3 regions of the Lederbergia ruris genome follow, and region 1 is predicted to be linked to each of the others. Evidence: a T-box and tRNA genes for the amino acid it is inferred to sense, from the RefSeq annotation. Region 1 holds a T-box; the other regions hold tRNA genes.
What was found. A T-box is a leader RNA that pairs with one kind of tRNA and senses whether it is charged. The one in region 1 lies ahead of leuS (leucine--tRNA ligase), so its partner is inferred to be a tRNA-Leu.

Region 1 (4,594 bases):
CTGAGCTCCCCTACTTTTTTAAAGTTCTTCTCTCTCCACATACAAAAAGGCAGCACCATCAACTACGATAGCACCTGCCTTCTATTTTTTATAAATAATTAATGCACTGAAACAAAAAACTTGCTCTCCAGAAGCATCGCCAATCAGGGCGACATTATACTTAATATCGATGACATCTCTTGGAGAAATTTGTTCCAGGAATTCATTCATCTCTTCTTCTAAATCCTCTTCATGATCACAATCAAATAGCTTAACTTGTACCACTTCAATCCACCCCTTTTTAGCATGATCGCCAATATCGGTGAATTTTATACTATTCAGAAAATATTTTTTGGTTACAAACAGTTGGAGGTCTGAGACATTTCTTTCACAAAAGCAGAAAATCCCCGGGACTCATTTTAGAATCCTAGGGAATTCCTCTGCAAATCACCTATTTATTTTCCCTTCGGTGTTGTTTCCCCTTGCCACTTAAGCATGCCGCCGACCATGTTCGTAACTTTGTAGCCTTGCGCATTCAGATATTCGCATGTTCTGCCACTGCGGCCACTTGAACGGCAAATCAAAATATATTCTTTGTCTGGATCTAGCTCGTCGAGATGCTCGGGAATTTTCCCCATGGGAATATGAACGGCTCCAGCAATCATTCCTTCTGCCACTTCTTCCTCTTCGCGAACATCGATTAAGTTATATTTCTTCCCTGCTTCTAGCTCTTTCTGTAGCTCTTCTGGGGTGATGGTTTTGATTTCGCTCATCGAATCTTCCTTTCGAAATGAAATGTCTCTATATTATTATCTTTCCTTGTGCATGGTTAGTCAAATGAACGAGCCCCATGTATAAGGAACTTAGCCCAAAGATCGAATCTTAAACCAGATTGTGTGATTTCCCCTTTGAATTGCGGAAATTCTTCATTCTATTGCGCTACTTCCCCTACGGATTGCGGGACTTCGGTACCTGATTCGCGACTTCTTGATATACCATCCCAAAAAGGGCCCAACACATGGATGAGGCCCTCCTGCTTAATTCGCGACAATATTGACCAGCTTGCCTGGAATGGCGATGACTTTGCGAATTGTTTTATCTGCAAGTTGTTGTTTGACTTTTTCATCATCTAATGAAATTTGTTCGAGTTCTTCACGAGAGGCGTCGCGAGAAACTTTGAGTTTAGCGCGGACCTTTCCGTTGATTTGCACGACGACTTCGACTTCATTATCGACTAGTTTGCTTTCGTCATATTCCGGCCATTTTTCATAGGTGATTGTATCTGTATGGCCTAATTTCTCCCAGATTTCTTCGGCGATATGTGGGCAAATGGGCGCCAGCATTTTGATAAAGCCTTCTACATATGGTTTTGGTAAAACATCTACTTTATAGCCTTCGTTGATGAAGACCATTAATTGAGAAATTCCGGTATTAAAATGTAACTGCTCATAATCGCTTGTGACTTTTTTAACAGTTTGATGGTAGACTTTTTCAAGGTCGCCACCGGTTGTATCTTGGATCTTACCAGAAAGTGTGCCATCATCTTGGATGAATAACCGCCAGACACGATCTAGGAAGCGGCGTGAACCATCAAGACCTGTCGTCGACCAGGAAATCGAGGCATCCAATGGTCCCATAAACATCTCATATAAGCGTAATGTGTCTGCCCCATGGCTTTCAATCACTTCATCAGGATTGACGACATTACCTTTAGATTTACTCATTTTCTCATGATTTTCTCCAAGAATCATACCTTGGTTAAATAATTTTTGGAACGGTTCTTTTGTCGGCACAACGCCTAGGTCATATAAAAATTTATGCCAGAAACGGGCGTACAATAAATGAAGGACGGCATGTTCCGCGCCACCGATATAAATATCAACGGGAAGCCATTTTTTCAATAGTTCTGGGTCAGCTAGGAATTCATCGTTGTTAGGATCAATATAACGAAGATAATACCAGCAGCTGCCTGCCCATTGTGGCATTGTGTTTGTTTCTCTTCGACCCTTTTTACCTGTTTCAGGATCGACGACATGAAGCCAGTCAGAAATATTGGCTAACGGAGATTCGCCTGTTCCCGATGGTTTAATTTCATCAGTCTTCGGCAAAATCAGCGGTAATTCTTCCTCGGGAACCCCTGTCATCGTACCATCTTCCCAATGAATAATCGGAATTGGTTCTCCCCAGTAACGTTGACGGCTAAAGAGCCAATCACGTAAACGGTAGGTGATCTTCTTGGTTCCAATGCCTTTTTCTTCAAGCCAAGCGATCATTTTGGAAATGGCTTCATCTTTTCCAAGTCCATCAAGGAAATCGGAATTCACATGAGGTCCATCCCCTGTATAGGCTTCTTTGGCAATGTCTCCACCTGACACGACTTCGATAATCTCCAAACCAAATGTCTTCGCAAATTCATAGTCACGTTCATCATGGGCTGGCACAGCCATAATCGCACCTGTTCCGTAAGACATTAAGACGTAATCGGCAATCCAGATTGGGATCTGCTTACCATTCACAGGGTTAATCGCATACGCCCCAGTAAACACACCGGTTTTTTCCTTCGCCAAATCCGTTCTTTCTAAATCACTTTTGGCTTTGATTTTTTGGATATAAGCTTCTACTTGTTCCTTTTGCGCCGCAGTTGTAATTTTTTCGACAAATGGATGTTCAGGCGCTAACACGGCATAGGTTGCGCCAAACAGTGTGTCTGGACGCGTCGTGAACACGGTAAACGTTTCATCGAAGTCAGCGATCGAAAAGGTCACTTCCGCTCCTTCTGAACGTCCGATCCAGTTACGCTGCATATCTTTAATGCTTTCTGGCCAATCTAGCTCTTCTAGATCCTCAAGTAAGCGATCGGCATATTCGGTAATTTTCAAAATCCATTGCTTCATAGGACGGCGTTCAACCGGATGTCCGCCACGTTCACTCTTGCCATCAATCACTTCTTCATTCGCTAAAACTGTCCCAAGCGCTGGGCACCAGTTCACAGGAATTTCATCGACATAGGCAAGGCCTTTTTCAAACAGCTTGAGGAAAATCCATTGTGTCCATTTATAATAATGCGGATCGGTTGTATTAATTTCCCTGTCCCAATCATAGGAAAAACCAAGTTCTTGGATTTGTCGTTTGAAGGTTTCAATGTTCTTTTTCGTGAATTCTGCTGGATCATTTCCTGTATCAAGGGCATATTGTTCCGCTGGAAGTCCAAAGGCATCCCAGCCCATTGGATGCAAAACATTATAGCCTTGCATTCTCTTCATTCTTGATAAAATATCGGTTGCTGTGTATCCTTCCGGGTGGCCAACATGAAGGCCGGCACCGGATGGATAAGGGAACATATCCAATGCATAAAACTTCTCACCTTCACCGTTTGCATCGGTTTTAAACGTTTGATTGCTTTCCCAATATGTTTGCCACTTTTTTTCTAATTCTTGATGGTTAAAACTCATCTTTCTTCCTCCGTTCATTTTGTAAAACGCGATCAAAGATAAATAGAAAAAGCCTCCCATCCCAAAGAAACCTCTTGGGACGAGAGACTACTTACTCCCGCGGTACCACCCACATTAATGCTTGTTGCATTCACTCATATATCCTTAACGCGGAAAACGGCATAAACTACTTCTTTCGCTTATACAACTAAAAGGCGAGTTCATGATTCATCCTGATTGACTTCCACCAACCGTCAACTCTCTGCACAGTTTGATATCATTACTATTCCTTTATTCACGTTTCAACTATTTTACATCAGATATTTCCAATTGTAATCAAAAATATACATAATAGCAAGAGGGTTTGTATAAAATTACACGTTGTTTACATTCGTCAGGCCGCCATAGAAGAGTTCTTTTTTATAGGTCGATCATAGAAATAAGATAATACAAACGAAACAAGCAATAAGAATATCAATATGATAAATAACACGGACATGCCCCATAAATCGACGAGCATTCCTCCAAGAACAGGGCCAACCATACGGCCCGCTGTTGCCGTGCTATTGACAATCCCTTGGTAAAAGCCTTCTCTTCCTTTTGGGGCTAATTGATTGGCAACGGTTGGGACAACCGGCCATACTAACATTTCTCCTACACTAAGGATGGTCATCGCCGCTAAAAATCCTCTAAAGCCATCGGCAAAACCGGCAACCCCATAGGAAACCATAAAAATGGAAAATCCGACGAGCATTTGTCCCTTTAAGTTTTGGCTACCAAATTTTCGTAATACTTTTTGTAAAACAGGCTGTCCTAATACAATAATGGCTCCATTCACAGTCCAGAGCAGACTGTATTGATTAAGGGACATATTTAATTCCTGTGTATAGGAAGAAATCGTCGCTTGCCATTGTACATAGCAAATCCAGCCTAAAAAGTAAGCTACACAGATAATCGCCAACGCATAAAATTTACTTTTATCGCGAATGGTCCTTCTTTCTTGTAGTACATTGGATTGACCAAGCTGTCCCTCCGCCATATTTTTATAGCTAAATAAGGCGATCAATAAGAAGACGACATACATAGATAGATTGGCAAGGAAGATGTAGTCGAATGAGAAATTGGCGACCACCCCTCCTAAAGCAGAACCAATCGCGACTCCAGCATTTTGTGCGACATAAACA
Region 2 (4,104 bases), on a different contig from region 1:
AATAATCCTGTTCCGTTAAACTATTGAACGCAATGCACAAGTATTTCCCTTGGGGTATGGTCGCGATCTCAGTATCTTGTGACAACTCCAAGGTATCCTTTTTTGTTAGGACTGGTGTATATAAATATTTATAGGAAACTTCCTCAATATCGGTATAAGGCCGATAGGCGAAAATGGCGCCATAGTCATTGTAGCGAAAACCTTCTGTCGACGCTGTCATTCGCTTAAGTTTCTGAAAAGATGCAGTTAAAATATTGGTCGGATTAATTCCATCGGCTTTTGTCTGAATAATTTGGGTTTCCTCTTCATCTGAAAAAAATACTTCCTCTAAAGCTGGGTATTCCTTTATACGTTGTAACCCCTTTTTCGCGCTTGCAATCGTTTGTTCAATTTGCAATAAATTATCAATTTTTTGCTTGACAAACTTTTCTTGTTCCGTTAAAAATACCAGCAAATCATCTGCCTTTAATTCCTGCACCTTTTTCATTTCTTTTAAAGGAATGCCAATATATTTGAAGGATTTGATTAAGTCCAACAGGTATAACTGCGAGTCATCATAATAGCGATAGTTCGTATTTGGATCAATATAAGTAGGTTTAAACAAGTCAATTTTATCGTAATGCCGAAGTGCTTTTATGGAGATGTTCATTAACTTGGAGACTTCGCCAATGGAATAGAGCCTGTCCACCATGTGTTCATCACATCCTTTAACAATTTAGTTTAACAAAAACCGTATTCCTTGCAATAGACAAAGAATACGGTTTTGCATTGTTTAAGCCTCTTGATGTTGCGGTTCTTTCCATGCAAGTGTAAGCCCAATTCCGATTGCTAAAATAATAGTTGCGAAATAAAACGGATAATTAAGCTTGATATCGAACAATAACCCACCGATTACAGGGCCAATCACATTTCCGACACTTGTAAACATTGAATTCATGCCAGCAACAAAGCCTTGTTCCTTACCGGCAATTCTTGTTAGATATGTTGTTACAGCTGGGCGCATTAAATCAAATCCAATAAATACAGTAATGGTAACAAGTAAAACAGAAAAATATTGCTGAACAACCGTTAATAAAAAAACGAGGACGGTTGATAGCATAAGGCTATATCGGATTAAGCGAATTTCACCTAGCCATTTTGTTAAGGGATCAAATAGCACGACTTGAAAAAAGGCCCCGATAATAGCTCCGCCTGTTATCGCAATGGCAATATCCTTCGGGGTAAACCCAAATTTATGATCGACAAATAATGAAAATAACGATTCGAAGGAAGATAAACCGAACGAGAATATTAATATAATGATAAATGAAATAAAATACATCGGTGCAAAAATGCGTCTCCAACCTGTTTTTTGCCCCACTTTATTTTCTTCGTGTTCAGGGTTTCTTTCCGGTTCATGAAGCAGTATAACCGACAAAATGGCTGCAGCCAAAGCAACGCCTGCCGCAACAAAAAATGGCAATCGAGAATGAATTTCTGCTAAGAAACCCCCGATACCCGGACCAATAATAAATCCTGTTGATATAGCTGCTGACATATAGCCCATGGCTTTGGAGCGTGTGTCAAGCGTAGTAATATCTGCAATAAAAGCTGTTACTGCCGGCATAATGAATGCTGCACTTACCCCACCAAGCATACGTGACAAAAAAAGAACGCTGACTGATTTTCCAATACCAAACAGCAATTCGGAAAAACTAAAGATAATCAAGCCAATTACAATCATTCTTTTACGGCCGAATTGATCAACCCATCGGCCTGCAATTGGTGATACAAGCAGTTGTATAAAGGCAAAGGCAGCAACCATATTACCCACAACCGATCCTGATAAATGCAATTCATTCATGATGGTGGGAACGACTGGAATAACAAGGCTGATTCCCAAAAACGCAATGAATATATTTACTAATACGACCATTAATGCAACGTTGTGTTTCTTCATATTGCTCTACTCCTTAAAAAAACATATATACCATAATTTAATACCTACCCTTAGGGGAGAGTCAATCATTTTTACTCATTTTACAATATTGATGAATAAAAATTAGTTTGCGTCTTTTTCAATGAATGATACGCCTTATGTATGCTCCTTTTTAATGACTACGAAAAAACCCTATCCTTCCTTGTAAAATAAATATGTGCAATGTTTATTAACGCCTTCACTACAGGTAGCGACTCTTCAGCAGATGGGCAGCTATGCCCTATTGTTCGCCACACTGTAGTCTTTAATTTCCTACGCACAAAAGCATCCCCCACGCTTGTACGTGTCTAGTATGGCATACGGCGCCTCCGACCTGTGCTACGTATAAATAGGGGCGCGCACTGTACGAAAAAAGAGCGCTGTGTTTGTACACACATACGCTCTTAAACGTCGTCATTCGATCTATATACCGGTGGCCGGGGTCGAACCGGCACTCCGTGAGGAACACGATTTTGAGTCGTGCGCGTCTGCCTATTCCGCCACACCGGCATAGTTCATGGAGGCGGCAACCGGATTTGAACCGGTGATAAGGGTGTTGCAGACCCGTGCCTTACCACTTGGCTATGCCGCCAGAACCTTATGGAGCGGAAGACGGGATTCGAACCCGCGACCCCCACCTTGGCAAGGTGATGTTCTACCACTGAACTACTTCCGCAAAAACTGGGCTAGCTGGATTCGAACCAACGAATGACGGAGTCAAAGTCCGTTGCCTTACCACTTGGCTATAGCCCAATAATATAATGGGGCGACTAGTGGGAATCGAACCCACGAGTGTCGGAGCCACAATCCGATGCGTTAACCACTTCGCCATAGCCGCCATAAATTAAAAATTGGCAGGGGTAGTAGGAATCGAACCCACATCAAAGGTTTTGGAGACCTTCGTTTTACCATTAAACTATACCCCTAAAATGGTGGTGGGGGACGGATTCGAACCGCCGAACCCGGAGGGAGCGGATTTACAGTCCGCCGCGTTTAGCCACTTCGCTACCCCACCATGAATTCTATTAAATGGTGGCTCAGGACGGAATCGAACCGCCGACACAAGGATTTTCAGTCCTTTGCTCTACCGACTGAGCTACTGAGCCTTATTACTAAGTTTATAAAAATGGCGGTCCGGACGGGACTCGAACCCGCGACCTCCTGCGTGACAGGCAGGCATTCTAACCAACTGAACTACCGGACCTTTATTGCGGGGGCAGGATTTGAACCTGCGACCTTCGGGTTATGAGCCCGACGAGCTACCAGACTGCTCCACCCCGCGACGAAAAAGTGACCCCTACGGGATTCGAACCCGTGTTACCGCCGTGAAAGGGCGGTGTCTTAACCGCTTGACCAAGGGGCCAATATATTTTAGAATGGCGGAGAGCAAGGGATTTGAACCCTTGAGACAGCATTAGCCGCCTACACGATTTCCAATCGTGCTCCTTCGGCCACTCGGACAGCTCTCCAATAATGGCTCCGCAGGTAGGATTCGAACCTACGACCGATCGGTTAACAGCCGATAGCTCTACCACTGAGCTACTGCGGAACAATATGCCTGGCAACGTCCTACTCTCACAAGGGGAAGCCCCTTATTACCATCGGCGCTGAAGAGCTTAACTGCCGTGTTCGGGATGGGAACGGGTGTGACCTCTTCGCTATTGCCACCAGACTTTACTTTCATAGGATGTGCTGATTTCTGTGTACTCACAGGACGTGAGCGATCTTAGCAGAAGATTCTATGAAGAAGCGACATATCCTATTATAACTACTTTTATGTAAAAATCAAGAGAAATTTTTATTATTCTCTCAAAACCAGATAAAGAAGAAGACAAACGAGAAACAACAATTTGAATCCAGCTCCAGTGCCCAGCGACTAGAAAACTTCTACGTTTCTTCCTACGATAAGTCAACATCAGTTCGTCCTATCGGACTCACTGTGTTTCCTTTATCTCAGGCCAACAGGATGTTGGTCAGAACAGCGTTGCGCCAGGAAGGCGCGAATTTAGCTGTTCATCCTTTAAGTTTTTACGTCGCTAAACGGGCACTTCCGCTTTTTAATTGATTAAGTCCTTGACCGATTAGTATCCGTCAGCTACATGTGTCACCACACTTCTACCTCGGACCTATCAACCTGATCATCTTTC
Region 3 (4,594 bases), on a different contig from region 1:
CAGCCGCATTTGTTCCAGTCTTTCTTGGGACTGCTTTAGCCGCCAATGATGATGCGATCCATATCCCCTTATTTCTAGCGATGATGATCGCAAGTCTGTTAATCCAAGCGGCTACCAATATGTTTAATGAGTATTTTGATTTTGCCAGAGGATTGGATCATGAGGAATCGGTTGGGATTGGAGGAGCGATTGTCCGCAATGGTGTGAAGCCTAAGACTGTCTTAAAATTAGCTTTTATCCTTTTTGGCATTGCCCTTCTATTAGGTATCTATATTTCGTTAAGCACAAGTTTATGGATTGCTGTGATCGGTTTTGTCTGCATGCTCGTCGGATATTTTTACACTGGCGGCCCACGCCCGATTGCCTACACACCTTTTGGGGAGTTCATGTCAGGCTTTTTTATGGGATTTGTCATTATTCAAATTGCTTATTTCATCCAAACCGGAGCTATTTCCCAGCAAAGCGTATTTATTTCCATACCGATTTCGGTACTTATTGGAAGTATTATGCTTTCTAATAATATTCGCGACTTAGATGGTGATAAAGAAAGCGGCCGAAAAACGATCGCGATTCTCATTGGTAGAAAAAATGCGATTATATTACTAGCGGCAATGTTTGCTTTTTCCTATGTATGGATAATCTTTATGACCCTATTTACGGAAGCACCCTATTGGTTATTCATTACCTTTTTAAGCATTCCCAAAGCTATCCAAGCTGTAAAAGGTTTTATTGGCAAAACGGAACCGTTCGAAATGATGCCTGCCATGGTCGCGACCGCGAAAACCAACACGATCTATGGACTTTTAATGTCCGTGGGAATCATTATAAGTTATTTTATCTAAATCGTCCTCCTTATACAGGAGGGCTTTTTTATGTTTATTAGCTTCTGTTTAAAGGAAAATATAAGTAATCAAAAAATTAGTGTTCAAAAAGGAGGATAAAAAGGACCAAGTCGGCTAAAGGCGCTGACGTCCTGTCAGCAACGCCGACACTAGTACGTCCTGTACGTCCTGTACGTCCTGTACGTCGAAAGTTCGAGGCGGCGAAGCCTTCGAGCAGCAGACTTGTACAGGATGTACTGACTTCCGTGTTGCCCACAGGACGTGGGCGGTTTTAACGGAAGACCCTTATCATCTGATACATGAGCACAAGGAAAGCTTCCCCGAATCCGCATCGCACGCCGGAAAAGTGGTTTTCTTTTCCAAGCAGCGGAGAAGCAAGCCAACGAAGAAATTCGCAGTGTCATTTTTACCGGACTTTTTGAACATCCTCATAAAGAGATCCTGATTAGCATTTCAAAAAGTGTTTATACTACATTTGAAGACTTGAAAGGGATGTGCCGCGATGATTACGAAAGAGCAGATGTCAAATTTAAAACAAGAGCTTTTGCAACAGAAGAAACAACTGGAAGTCACAGATGATGAAGATAGTTTCCGTAACCGAAGTGCTCACGAAAATATTGGTGAACTATCTCTATACGATAATCACCCTGCTGACGCGGGAACAGGTTTCTATGAAAGAGAAAAAGACATGGCTTTGTCTGTACATGCTCAAGATGAGCTAGGAAAGGTTCAGCATGCCCTAGAAGCAATGGAAAAAGGAACTTATGGTCAATGTGAAGTCTGTGGGAAAGAGATCCCTTATGAGCGTCTAGAAGCTCTTCCTTCCACTACCTATTGTATTGATCATTCACCAGAGCAAAAAGTACCTGGGGACCGCCCCGTTGAAGAAGATGTCTTAGAGCCGGCCCATGACAACTCTTTTTCTTATCGGTTGAGAAGCCCTGTCAAAGATTATGAAGATAGCTTTGAGGAAGTAGCCAAATTTGGAACTTCGGAAACACCATCCGATTTTGTTGGGGATTACGATGATTATAACGAGCTTTATCAGGATGAAAGTAAGGATGGGACTCAGGAAGAGTATGAGACCTTTAGTGTGACTGATATTAGTGGTGACCATAGAAGTACCTTGCAGACAGATGAGAAAGAAGAGTATGAAGAAAAATTAGATGATACGGGAATGGAGTCGCCATTGGGAGATATCCCTTATAAGGAAAAAGATAGTTATATTGATGATGATCATTCAGAATGAGGAACTCGACAAAAAAGGTAACAGCTTCTTTTGAAGTTGTTACCTTTTTTTAGATGACCCCTACGGGATTCGAACCCGTGTTACCGCCGTGAAAGGGCGGTGTCTTAACCGCTTGACCAAGGGGCCTTGCAAATATGTAATGGCGGAGAAGGAGGGATTTGAACCCTCGCGCCGCTTACGCGACCTATGCCCTTAGCAGGGGCACCTCTTCAGCCTCTTGAGTACTTCCCCGTAAAAAATTCATTAAAGCTAAAACAACTTTTCATTAACCGGAGAAAATAGTTACAACTCCGCAGGTAGGATTCGAACCTACGACCGATCGGTTAACAGCCGATAGCTCTACCACTGAGCTACTGCGGAATGATGGGCCTAAGTGGACTCGAACCACCGACCTCACGCTTATCAGGCGTGCGCTCTAACCAGCTGAGCTATAGGCCCATAGTAGAAAATGGAGCGGGTGATGGGAATCGAACCCACGACAACAGCTTGGAAGGCTGTAGTTTTACCACTAAACTACACCCGCAAAGTAATATTATTTTGGGGCGACTAGTGGGAATCGAACCCACGAGTGTCGGAGCCACAATCCGATGCGTTAACCACTTCGCCATAGCCGCCATACCGCATCGATTCAAATGGTGGCTCAGGACGGAATCGAACCGCCGACACAAGGATTTTCAGTCCTTTGCTCTACCGACTGAGCTACTGAGCCGTAAGTTATGGTTTACGCTAAGCTTCGAATCTCTTCGTCCGCTTCCCCGACCTTCTCGCTTATCCTAAACCTTTCATTTAACAATAAGTTTATGTAATACAAATGGCGGTCCGGACGGGACTCGAACCCGCGACCTCCTGCGTGACAGGCAGGCATTCTAACCAGCTGAACTACCGGACCAAATTGCGGGGGCAGGATTTGAACCTGCGACCTTCGGGTTATGAGCCCGACGAGCTACCAGACTGCTCCACCCCGCGATGATTTTAAAGGTTTTATATGGCGGAGGAAGAGGGATTCGAACCCCCGCGCGGTATGACCCGCCTGTCGGTTTTCAAGACCGATCCCTTCAGCCAGACTTGGGTATTCCTCCAATATAAAATCATGGTGGACCTTGTAGGACTCGAACCTACGACCGGACGGTTATGAGCCGTCTGCTCTAACCAGCTGAGCTAAAGGTCCCTTTGTTAATAGCGGCGGAGGGGATCGAACCCCCGACCTCACGGGTATGAACCGTACGCTCTAGCCAGCTGAGCTACACCGCCACATTGATTCATTCACATTAAAATGGTGGAGCCTAGCGGGATCGAACCGCTGACCTCCTGCGTGCAAAGCAGGCGCTCTCCCAGCTGAGCTAAGGCCCCATGAAAGAATAATCGGGAAGACAGGATTCGAACCTGCGACCCCTTGGTCCCAAACCAAGTGCTCTACCAAGCTGAGCTACTTCCCGTTTAATGTGAGAAATAGAATGTTGGATGTTATAAATTTGGCAAACCATTATTATTCCAAATTCTACTTTTTTAGAATTGGCGCGCCCGAGAGGAGTCGAACCCCTAACCTTTTGATCCGTAGTCAAACGCTCTATCCAATTGAGCTACGGGCGCTAAAAATGCCGAGGACCGGAATCGAACCGGTACGGTAGTCACCTACCGCAGGATTTTAAGTCCTGTGCGTCTGCCAGTTCCGCCACCCCGGCATAATCATAATCTGGAGCGGAAGACGGGATTCGAACCCGCGACCCCCACCTTGGCAAGGTGATGTTCTACCACTGAACTACTTCCGCATATTTGGATGATTATGAATAGATATAAGTGCGGGTGAAGGGAGTCGAACCCCCACGCCTTGCGGCACTAGATCCTAAGTCTAGCGTGTCTGCCAATTCCACCACACCCGCTCGATGAATTGGGATAATAATCAATGGTGAGCCATGCAGGATTCGAACCTGCGACCCTCTGATTAAAAGTCAGATGCTCTACCAACTGAGCTAATGGCTCGTCCATGGTGCCGGCCAGAGGACTTGAACCCCCAACCTACTGATTACAAGTCAGTTGCTCTACCAATTGAGCTAGGCCGGCAATATAATGGTGGAGGATGACGGGTTCGAACCGCCGACCCTCTGCTTGTAAGGCAGATGCTCTCCCAGCTGAGCTAATCCTCCATTTGCCTGGCAACGTCCTACTCTCACAAGGGGAAGCCCCTTATTACCATCGGCGCTGAAGAGCTTAACTACCGTGTTCGGGATGGGAACGGGTGTGACCTCTTCGCTATTGCCACCAGACCTCACTTGCACAAAATGTACTGATCTCTGCGTTGCTCACAAGATGCGAGCGATCTAAGCAATAGATCCTTTTTTAACAATCGACATTATATATTATAATGTTTTTTTATGTAAAAAGCAAGAGATTTTTTAAATTTTATTCTCTCAAAACCAGATAAAGAAGAAGACAAACGAGAAACATTTCTATAATTGATTAAGTCCTTGACCGATTAGTATCCGTCAGCTACATGTGTCACCAC

Region 2: it encodes a tRNA-Leu, which carries the amino acid that the T-box ahead of leuS (leucine--tRNA ligase) is inferred to sense. The anticodon was not compared.
Region 3: it encodes a tRNA-Leu, which carries the amino acid that the T-box ahead of leuS (leucine--tRNA ligase) is inferred to sense. The anticodon was not compared.

What each region holds. Positions count from the first base shown of each region.
Region 1 is NZ_BORB01000014.1:13,505-18,098, reverse strand. It holds gene KI363_RS09745 (sporulation protein Cse60) at 82-264, opposite strand; gene KI363_RS09740 (rhodanese-like domain-containing protein) at 435-752, opposite strand; gene leuS (leucine--tRNA ligase) at 1,017-3,431, opposite strand; T-box leader at 3,504-3,717, opposite strand; gene KI363_RS09730 (MDR family MFS transporter) at 3,805-4,594, opposite strand, start outside.
Region 2 is NZ_BORB01000048.1:39-4,142, reverse strand. It holds gene KI363_RS19100 (MerR family transcriptional regulator) at 1-691, opposite strand, end outside; gene norA (multidrug efflux MFS transporter NorA) at 773-1,939, opposite strand; tRNA gene KI363_RS19090 (tRNA-Leu) at 2,386-2,467, opposite strand; tRNA gene KI363_RS19085 (tRNA-Cys) at 2,476-2,549, opposite strand; tRNA gene KI363_RS19080 (tRNA-Gly) at 2,559-2,633, opposite strand; tRNA gene KI363_RS19075 (tRNA-Gln) at 2,639-2,710, opposite strand; tRNA gene KI363_RS19070 (tRNA-His) at 2,720-2,795, opposite strand; tRNA gene KI363_RS19065 (tRNA-Trp) at 2,810-2,883, opposite strand; tRNA gene KI363_RS19060 (tRNA-Tyr) at 2,888-2,972, opposite strand; tRNA gene KI363_RS19055 (tRNA-Phe) at 2,988-3,063, opposite strand; tRNA gene KI363_RS19050 (tRNA-Asp) at 3,085-3,161, opposite strand; tRNA gene KI363_RS19045 (tRNA-Met) at 3,166-3,239, opposite strand; tRNA gene KI363_RS19040 (tRNA-Glu) at 3,249-3,320, opposite strand; tRNA gene KI363_RS19035 (tRNA-Ser) at 3,335-3,426, opposite strand; tRNA gene KI363_RS19030 (tRNA-Asn) at 3,432-3,506, opposite strand; rRNA gene rrf (5S ribosomal RNA) at 3,514-3,629, opposite strand; partial or broken rRNA gene KI363_RS19020 (23S ribosomal RNA) at 4,019-4,104, opposite strand, start outside.
Region 3 is NZ_BORB01000047.1:80-4,673, reverse strand. It holds gene KI363_RS18900 (1,4-dihydroxy-2-naphthoate polyprenyltransferase) at 1-842, shown strand, start outside; gene KI363_RS18895 (TraR/DksA C4-type zinc finger protein) at 1,345-2,091, shown strand; tRNA gene KI363_RS18890 (tRNA-Glu) at 2,146-2,217, opposite strand; tRNA gene KI363_RS18885 (tRNA-Ser) at 2,232-2,322, opposite strand; tRNA gene KI363_RS18880 (tRNA-Asn) at 2,380-2,451, opposite strand; tRNA gene KI363_RS18875 (tRNA-Ile) at 2,456-2,529, opposite strand; tRNA gene KI363_RS18870 (tRNA-Gly) at 2,541-2,614, opposite strand; tRNA gene KI363_RS18865 (tRNA-His) at 2,630-2,705, opposite strand; tRNA gene KI363_RS18860 (tRNA-Phe) at 2,725-2,800, opposite strand; tRNA gene KI363_RS18855 (tRNA-Asp) at 2,904-2,980, opposite strand; tRNA gene KI363_RS18850 (tRNA-Met) at 2,984-3,057, opposite strand; tRNA gene KI363_RS18845 (tRNA-Ser) at 3,078-3,170, opposite strand; tRNA gene KI363_RS18840 (tRNA-Ile) at 3,183-3,259, opposite strand; tRNA gene KI363_RS18835 (tRNA-Met) at 3,269-3,342, opposite strand; tRNA gene KI363_RS18830 (tRNA-Ala) at 3,366-3,441, opposite strand; tRNA gene KI363_RS18825 (tRNA-Pro) at 3,454-3,527, opposite strand; tRNA gene KI363_RS18820 (tRNA-Arg) at 3,605-3,681, opposite strand; tRNA gene KI363_RS18815 (tRNA-Leu) at 3,688-3,773, opposite strand; tRNA gene KI363_RS18810 (tRNA-Gly) at 3,786-3,860, opposite strand; tRNA gene KI363_RS18805 (tRNA-Leu) at 3,890-3,971, opposite strand; tRNA gene KI363_RS18800 (tRNA-Lys) at 3,996-4,071, opposite strand; tRNA gene KI363_RS18795 (tRNA-Thr) at 4,077-4,152, opposite strand; tRNA gene KI363_RS18790 (tRNA-Val) at 4,160-4,235, opposite strand; rRNA gene rrf (5S ribosomal RNA) at 4,240-4,355, opposite strand; partial or broken rRNA gene KI363_RS18780 (23S ribosomal RNA) at 4,545-4,594, opposite strand, start outside.